Regions from separate parts of the Amedibacillus sp. YH-ame10 genome, predicted to be linked through region 1. Evidence: predicted binding sites of a transcription regulator. Region 1 holds the regulator's gene; the other holds the start of a gene.

Region 1 (4,450 bases):
TTATCCGATGCCAAGAAAGAACAATTGCGTACATTATTGGAAAATCGTGAAGCTGAAGTAAGTATCGATGAATATGTAAATATCATGTATATGGAAGGCAAAACATACGAGAGTGAAGGCAATCGCAATGCAGCAAGATATTGTGCTATGCGTATTTTATGGATGAAAGAATGTTACGAAAAGCCAAAGAAGAAAAGACCTAGGTTTTTAGATATGCATCCTTATACCTTCCGTGATGAAGTAGTAGCGTTTGTTCGTGAATATACAGATTTTCTAACAGAAACATACGCAAATATCAATCGCAAATTACTTATTATCAGTGGACTTCTATTAGTTGTAGTGATTGCGATATTATTCTTTGTGTTGCAGGTGAATATTCTTCTAGCAATCGTCGAGGGAATCGGACTATGTGCATTGAATTTCTGGTTACAGAAAAGAAAGCTTCCAGAGATGTTTCAAAAGAATCAAACCAATGTGATTGAAAAATATATCGATGCGGATCTTTTAGAATTCGATCGTTCATATCGAGTATTTTAAATATATGGTATACTGTCATTGTTATCATAAGTCTACATAGGGTGTTGAAAACTTTGTTCATAATATTCAGTTAAAGGAGATCGTATGGAAACTTTAAGTAAAACTTTTAAATATAAATATGAAATTGCTCTCATAACATTACATATTTTTATCACTTCATATTGTGTCTTTAGTAACCAAATGCAAGTTCAATATACGATGGCGTTTATCATGGTATTTGTCCTCTTTTTCCTAATACATAAGAACTATGTAAATGCAAAACTATACGCTATTAGTATCATTTGTTTACTTCTAGGTTTTGTTTGTCTTCTTTGTCTTTTAAATAACAAAGCTTATGTGGAGGTAATCAACGCATATTGTACACATTTGTTTTTACTTTATACAAGCATTTATATAAGGAATAGAATGTCTAAATTTTAAATAACAGATGTCAGGAATATCTTGATTGTAGTTTTATCTGAGAATATTAATAGAATAGATAGGCTATACGGTAATGTTTGGAAGTTCATTATACTAGCAAATAAAGGATTCATTCTTATACAAAATAGGAATGGGTCCTTTCTACATTATGGAAAATGATGTTAATTTGATGTTTTTAGCACTAAAGTGTTGACAGTGCTAAAAAACTGTCATATACTATTAGCAGACATAGAGGATGAGTGCTAGAAAGGAGTGAATGGAATGTTAACAAACCGTCAGACATTGATTTTTAAAGCCATCGTTGATGAGTTCACGAGAACGGCAGAACCCGTTGGTTCCAAGTCCTTGATGGATATGTTAGATTTTGTTTGCTCAAGTGCTACGATTCGTAATGAAATGGCAGCGTTAGAAGAACTAGGGTTGCTAGAAAAGACCCATACATCAAGTGGTCGTATCCCAAGTAGCAAGGGATATCGCTTCTATGTTGAACATCTAATGGAGAAGCAACTAGACGATACCGTTAAGAATTCTTTAACGCAAATCTTCAGTGAGCGTCATTACTCCATAGAGGAAATCGTCAAGAAGAGTTGTGATATACTTTCTCAGATGACATCCTTAACATCCATTGTATTAGGTCCTGAAAGTCGTACCCAAACCTTACAGCATATTCAATTGTTCCCTTTGAGCGAAAGAAGTGCTGTGGCAGTCTTTATCACAGACCATGGGCATACGGAGAACAAGACATTTAACTTTAATACAGATGTTGGTGTAGAGGATATCAAAACTTGTTGTAACTTATTGAACGATAAGTTAGCAGGAACCCCAATCAATGAAATTGTAGTACGTATGAATGAGATTGAGCCATTGCTTGCATCTCATGTAGCTCGTCATGAAGTGTTATTTGAAGCCTTTGTGAACGCATTTATGCGATTTGCGACAAACAATGTGTATTGTAGCGGTCAATCCAACATGCTCTATCAACCGGAATTTGCGGATATAGAGAAGTTAAAGGAATTGATGAAAATGCTAGAAGATAGTTCTTTGTTTCGTCAGATTGCGAATCATGAAGGAAACATGGCAATTGAAATTGGTGGAGAACATGAACTTATTCAAGTCAACAATGTGGCGGTCATTTCTTCGAAGTTCAAAATCAATGATGATGAACAAGGGGAGCTAATGATTGTTGGACCTACTCGCATGCAATACAACCGTGTGGTTGCGTTGATGGAGTATATGAGTAAAGTAATTGAAGATATGTATAGGAATGAACGATAGGAGGTCAACATGCAGGACGAAAAAGATGTAGTAGAAAAAGAAACATGTGATTGTGAATGCAATGAAGAAGTTGTTAATGAAGAAAACAAAGAAGTAGAACAGGCAGAGGCTTCCAAAGAAAGCAAGGAAGATAAAAAATCTAGTAAGTTTGGTAAGAAAAAGAAAATTGAAGAATTAGAAGAAGAAATTATAAAATTAAAAGAAGAAATCGCCGCTAGTAAGAATGCTTATTTCAAAGCATATGCAGATGCGGAAAACTTGAAGAAACGTTTACAAAGTGAAGCAGACAATGTTCGTAAATATCGTATTCAAGGATTTGCTTCTGAAGTATTACCAATTATTGATAACCTAGAGCGTGCGCTTAATGTAAAGAGCGAAGATGAAGCATTAAAAAACTATGTAAAAGGGTTTGAAATGATTTATCAGCAGTTGATCGCCGTACTAGATAAAGAAGGCGTTAAAGAAATTGAAGCGTTGAATCAACCATTTGATCCAAACATCCATCAAGCATTGATGCAAGAAACGATAGAAGGTGTGGAATCAGGAATTGTTGTGGAAGTGCTTCAAAAAGGATATATGTTAAAAGATCGCGTATTACGCGCTACACTTGTAAAAGTAAGTGAATAAAATAGGAGGAAATGAACATGAGTAAAATTATTGGTATTGACTTAGGTACAACAAACAGTTGTGTGTCTGTAATGGATGGTGGAGAATGTAAAGTAATTACAAATCCAGAAGGAAATCGTACAACTCCATCTGTTGTGGCTTACAAAAACGGTGAAAGAATCGTTGGTGACGCTGCAAAACGTCAGGTAGTAACAAACAAAAACACAGTAAGTTCTATCAAACGTTTAATTGGTACAAATGACAAAGTAGAAATGGAAGGGAAACAATACACTCCTCAAGAAATTTCTGCAATGATTCTTCAATATTTAAAAGGTTATGCAGAAGATTATTTAGGTGAAAAAGTTGAAAAAGCAGTTATTACAGTACCTGCATACTTCAACGATGCACAGCGTCAAGCTACAAAAGATGCTGGTAAAATCGCTGGATTAGAAGTAGAACGTATCATCAATGAACCAACAGCTGCAGCACTTGCTTATGGTATTGATAAAACAGATAAAGAACAAAAAGTTCTTGTATATGACTTAGGTGGAGGAACATTTGACGTTTCTATCCTTGAGTTGGCAGATGGTACATTTGAAGTATTATCTACAAACGGAGATACAAAACTTGGTGGAGATGACTTCGATAATGTGATCGTTGATTGGATGGTAGATACATTCAAGAAAGAACAAGGTTTTGATTTACGTAAAGATACAATGGCAATGCAACGTTTAAAAGAAGCTGGAGAAAAAGCGAAAAAAGATTTAAGTGGTGTTGTTCAAACACAGATTAGTTTACCATTTATCTCTGCAGGTGCAGATGGACCTCTTCACTTTGAAGCAACTTTAACACGTGCTAAATTTGATGAAATGACAAAGACATTAGTAGAACGCACAATGGAACCAGTACGTAATGCATTACGTGATGCTGGTCTTACAAAAAATGATATTCACCAAGTATTATTAGTAGGTGGATCTACTCGTATCCCTGCTGTTCAAGAAGCAGTGAAGAGTGTATTAGGAAAAGAACCAAACCGTTCTGTAAATCCTGATGAAGTAGTAGCAATGGGTGCAGCAATTCAGGGTGGAGTTATCCAAGGAGATGTAAAAGACGTATTATTGTTAGACGTTACTCCATTGAGCTTAGGTATTGAAACAATGGGTGGAGTTATGACAGTATTGATTCCACGTAATACAACTATCCCAACAAGTAAATCACAAGTGTTCTCAACTGCAGCTGATAACCAGCCAGCAGTAGATATCCGTGTATTACAGGGTGAACGTCCAATGGCAAACGACAACAAAGAATTAGGTATGTTTAAATTGGATGGTATTGCGCCAGCACGTCGTGGTGTACCTCAAATCGAAGTTACCTTCGATATTGACGTTAATGGTATCGTACATGTTTCCGCAAAAGATAAAGGAACTGGTAAAGAACAATCTATTACAATTCAAAATACAAGTGGATTAAGTGATGAAGAAATCGATCGTATGGTTCGTGAAGCTGAGGAACACAAAGCGGAAGATGAACAACGTAAAGAAGAAATCGATTTGCGTAACCGTGCAGAAGGATTCATTGCACAGATTGACGGTATGTTAGCAGATAGCGGAGA
Region 2 (4,450 bases), on a different contig from region 1:
GCCATTGCGCTCATTGAGTAATGTAACAACCCCACTTGCAATGATGATTATCGGTATATCTTTATATGGACATAATATTCTAAAAGTAATAACGGATAAACAAGCATTGCTCTTTACAACTATTAAGTTAATGATACTACCTTGTATATATTGTTTGATTTTAAATCTGTTTCATATTCCAATATTGTTTCAAATTATATTAGTTTTGATGATGGCTATGCCAATACCATCCAATACCATTGTTTATGCAAGTCTTTATAACAAGAATATAGATTTGGTAGGGCATGTATCTATTCTCACAAGTATACTTTGTGTTTTCACAATCCCTTTACAATACCATCTTGTTTTGTTTTTAAACAGTTGTTTCGTATAATATTGGCATTTACTTTATACAGTCGTTTATAATCGTATACATACAGAATGCGTGCGCGTAGCACGTTTTTCTATTTAAAATTTAACTGTAAGATCAACACAATGAAATAGAGCATTTCGATACAACCTCACATATGATAGAAAAACTATGTGATATAGATAAATTCATTGATAATAGTGCTTAAATATGGTATATTATCTTATGCTTGGTCGAAAAAGGAGAATTCATGGATACGTATTATGAAGATATATTGAGCAAAGTGAAACAATTGATGGAGGAAGAAGACTTTCAAAGTGCTTATAAGATTTTGGAAGAAGAACTTTCTATGCCCTATATTCCAAGAAATATGGAGGCAAAACTCATCGAAGCTTACAATGCATGTCGTAGTGAATTAAAACTCAATCAAAGTAAGGTTTATGAGGAAGAAGATGTCGATGTGATGCTCGCTGGATCACTTGAAGAACAGTTTCTAGCGATTGAGCAGTTAAAGAAAAGTAATATTCGTAATCATTTTGAAGCAATTCAAAACTATTTGTCTGGAGATGTGAATGTGTTGGTTCGAGCAATGCTGATTGAAGCAATGATGGAACAAAACATTACGGATGAATTCACGAGTAAAGTAGAAGGTATGGATGTAACATTCTCTCCTTGTGCCATTGAAATGCCAATGGAGGCAGAAGGAGTTAGTGCTGCGATCAATATCTTACGCGAATGGTTTGAAAACGACAATCCAACCTTCACCATTATGTGTGTAGAAACACTTGTAAAGGAAGCTTATATGCGTTTACCTTTCAATATTGATGAAGATGAAAAAGAGGCTCTAGCCTGTGCGATTGCTCGTTACGTATTCTTTGCTCATGAAGAATTTGATGCATGGAAAGCATTCAGTGAAGAAAAAGAACTTGCACAATATGAGGGTTATGAATTATTATTAAGTACGTATGATATCTTATAAAGAAGTAAATGAGTTGTCGTAAATATAGTAGGAGGTATGGACAATGAGTTCAACATGGGAATTAAAAGAAAAATCAACAGGAGAATTAACAACAAGTGTCGATGGTGAAGCTTGGAAAGCAGCACAAAAGAAAACTTACAACAAAATGGCGAAAAAAGTGAACTTGCCAGGATTCCGTCCAGGTCAAGCACCAGCTGCATTAGTAAAAAAACAAATTAGTACACAGAGTGTATTAATGGAAGCAATCGATGAAGTAGCGGGAGAAGCATTATCTGCAGCTATTAAAGAACATGACTTATGGGTAGTTTCTCGTCCTTCTTTGGATGTTGAAAGTATCGATGAAGACAAAGTTACTTTCAAATTTATCGTTGCGGTAAAACCAGAAGTTAAACTTGGAAAATTCAAAGGTTTAGATATTAAGAAAGACGAAGTTAAAGTTGATGATGCGGATGTAACTGCAGATGTTGAACGTTTAGCTGAACGCTTTGCGGATTTAGTAGTAAAAGAAGAAGGTAAAGTTGAAAACGGAGATACAGCTGTTATCGATTTTGAAGGATTCAAAGATGAAGTACCTTTCGAAGGCGGAAAAGGTGAAGACTATCCATTGGTAATCGGAAGTGGTTCCTTTATTCCTGGTTTTGAAGAACAAGTACTTGGTATGAAGAGTGGAGATACAAAAGATCTTAACGTAACTTTCCCAGAAGAATACCAAGCTGCAGAACTTGCTGGTCAACCAGTTGTGTTCAAAGTAACTGTAAAAGAAATCAAATCTAAAGTATTACCTGAAATCAATGATGAATTGATCAAACAGGCGAAAATTGAAGGTGTTGAAACAGTTGATGCATATAAAGAATATGCTAAGAAAAACTTAGAAGAATCAAAAGAACGTGAAGCTACGCAGAAGTTTGAAAATGATATTTTAACTGCTGTTACAGAAGCTAGTGAAGTTGAAATTCCTGATGTTATGATCGAGGATGAAACAGATAACTTAGTTCGTGATTTCGAACAACGTTTACAATCACAAGGATTTGGAATGGAACAATTCTTACAAATCACTGGAAACACTGTAGAAGGTATCCGTGAAGAAATGAAGAAAGACGCTTTTGGAAAAGTAAAAGTACGTCTTGTATTAGAGGCAATCGCTGCTGAAGAAAAAATTGAAGTAAGTGAAGCTGATATTGAAAAAGAATTAGAAACTGTTGCGAACACTTACAACATGCCATTAGAAAAAGTAAAAGAACTTATTTCTGGTGATGCTATTTCTTATGATTTACGTATTCGTAAAGCATTAGATTTGATCAAAGAATCAGCTGGTAAGTAATCTTGAAAGACGCCTTACGCGTCTTTTTTCTTTCCTGTTTCTGATGCTGTTTTAAAAGTGTGGAAACATGTGAAATTAGCACTAAATAGTTGACAGTGCTAATAGAATATCATATACTATTAGCAGACATAGAGGAAGAGTGCTAGTATGCATCTATTTTCTAAGCATATGAGTGGATTCTCCATATGTTCTATGTGACAATCTATTTGAAAGTAATATAATAAGTTATGAGTTTGTGATATGCAGTGTAAGCTATGATAGACACTGTAACTTAGAAAGGAGTAATGAAGATGAGTGAACAAGAGTTGATCCCTACACTTCCATTGGTATGTACACGTGGTGTTATTGTATTTCCAGATCAGGAAGTCATTATTGATGTAGGAAGAGATAAATCGATTCGTGCTATCGAAGAAGCACAAGAGAATGAGCAAAGCCAAGTTGTTTTGGTTGCGCAAAAAGATCTTGCACTAGAAGAACCGAATATAAATGATTTATATGCATTTGGTACTTTATGCCAAATTAAGCATGTACGTCGTATGGAAGGTTATTTACGTGTAAAGTTTAGAGGAATTCAAAGAGTTGAAATTCAAACGGTTACCAATGATGATACGATGATGAGTACATCCTTTGTAGTTCGTAAAAATATTGCACAGGATGGTATGGAGGAAATTGCATTAGTTCGTAAAATTGCTAAGCAATTTGAAGAAATTGAAGCTGTTTCTCAAGCGATTCCAAAAGAAATGATCAATGAATTAGCAAAAGGGGTATCTGCGCCACAACTTGCAGATCAGATATCTCAGTTGTTTCCTTTTACATTAGAAAAACGACAAGAATTACTTGAAACATTAGGTATTAATGATCGTTTATTCTTAATCCTTCAAGAAATTGAAAGTGAAAAAGAACTATCTGAAATCGAAAATAAGATTAACGATAAAGTAAAAACGCGTATTGAAGAAAGTCAAAAAGAGTATTACTTACGTGAGAAAATGCGAGCGATTAAAGAAGAATTAGGAGATGTACCAGATGGTGATCAAGATGTAGAAGCAATTCGCAAACGTCTTGAAGAAAATTCTTATCCAGAAAATATCAAAGAAAAAGTTCGTGATGAATTATCACGTTATGAAATGTTACCAGCAGCAAGTGGTGAAACTGGTGTTATCAAAACGTATATCGATTGGTTAATGGATTTGCCTTGGTGGCAAGAATCTAAAGACAATGATGATTTAACAAAGGCAAGTGATACACTTGACGCAGATCATTATGGATTAGAAAAAGTAAAAGAACGTATTTTAGAGTATTTAGCTGTAAAGCAAATGACGAATTCTTTAAAAGCGCCAATTATTTGTCTTGTTGGTCCTCCAGGAGTTGGTAAGACATCTCTTGCTAAATCTGTGGCAAGAGCATTGCAACGTGAATTTGTGAAAATATCTTTAGGTGGAGTAAAAGATGAATCTGAAATACGAGGACATCGTAGAACTTATCTAGGAAGTATGCCAGGACGATTCATTCAAGCAATGAAAAAAGCTGGCACTATCAATCCTGTCTTCTTAATCGATGAAATCGATAAGATGGCAAGTGATTATAAAGGGGATCCAGCAAGTGCTATGCTAGAAGTGTTAGACCCTGAACAAAACTCTTTCTTCTCTGATCACTATATTGAAGAAAACTACGATTTAAGTAAAGTACTTTTTATTGCGACAGCAAATTACTTGGAAAACATTCCAAATGCATTGCGTGATCGTTTAGAAATTATTGAGTTATCTTCTTATACAGAACTAGAAAAGATTGAAATAGCGAAACG

The links. Region 1 encodes HrcA, which represses chaperone genes, less so after heat shock. Its sites were predicted from a motif close to TTTTAGCACTNNNNNNNNNNNAGTGCTAAAA; they were not measured.
Region 2: lon (endopeptidase La) is a predicted target of HrcA. The motif match lies at 2,723-2,753, and genes of this name have one in related genera.

The regions. Positions count from the first base shown of each region.
Region 1 is NZ_JBSPFA010000005.1:72,445-76,894, reverse strand. It holds gene ACWG42_RS03255 (hypothetical protein) at 1-537, shown strand, start outside; gene hrcA (heat-inducible transcriptional repressor HrcA) at 1,219-2,232, shown strand; gene grpE (nucleotide exchange factor GrpE) at 2,242-2,859, shown strand; gene dnaK (molecular chaperone DnaK) at 2,877-4,450, shown strand, end outside.
Region 2 is NZ_JBSPFA010000032.1:8,222-12,671, reverse strand. It holds gene ACWG42_RS12410 (AEC family transporter) at 1-373, shown strand, start outside; gene ACWG42_RS12405 (DUF3196 family protein) at 600-1,328, shown strand; gene tig (trigger factor) at 1,372-2,649, shown strand; gene lon (endopeptidase La) at 2,940-4,450, shown strand, end outside.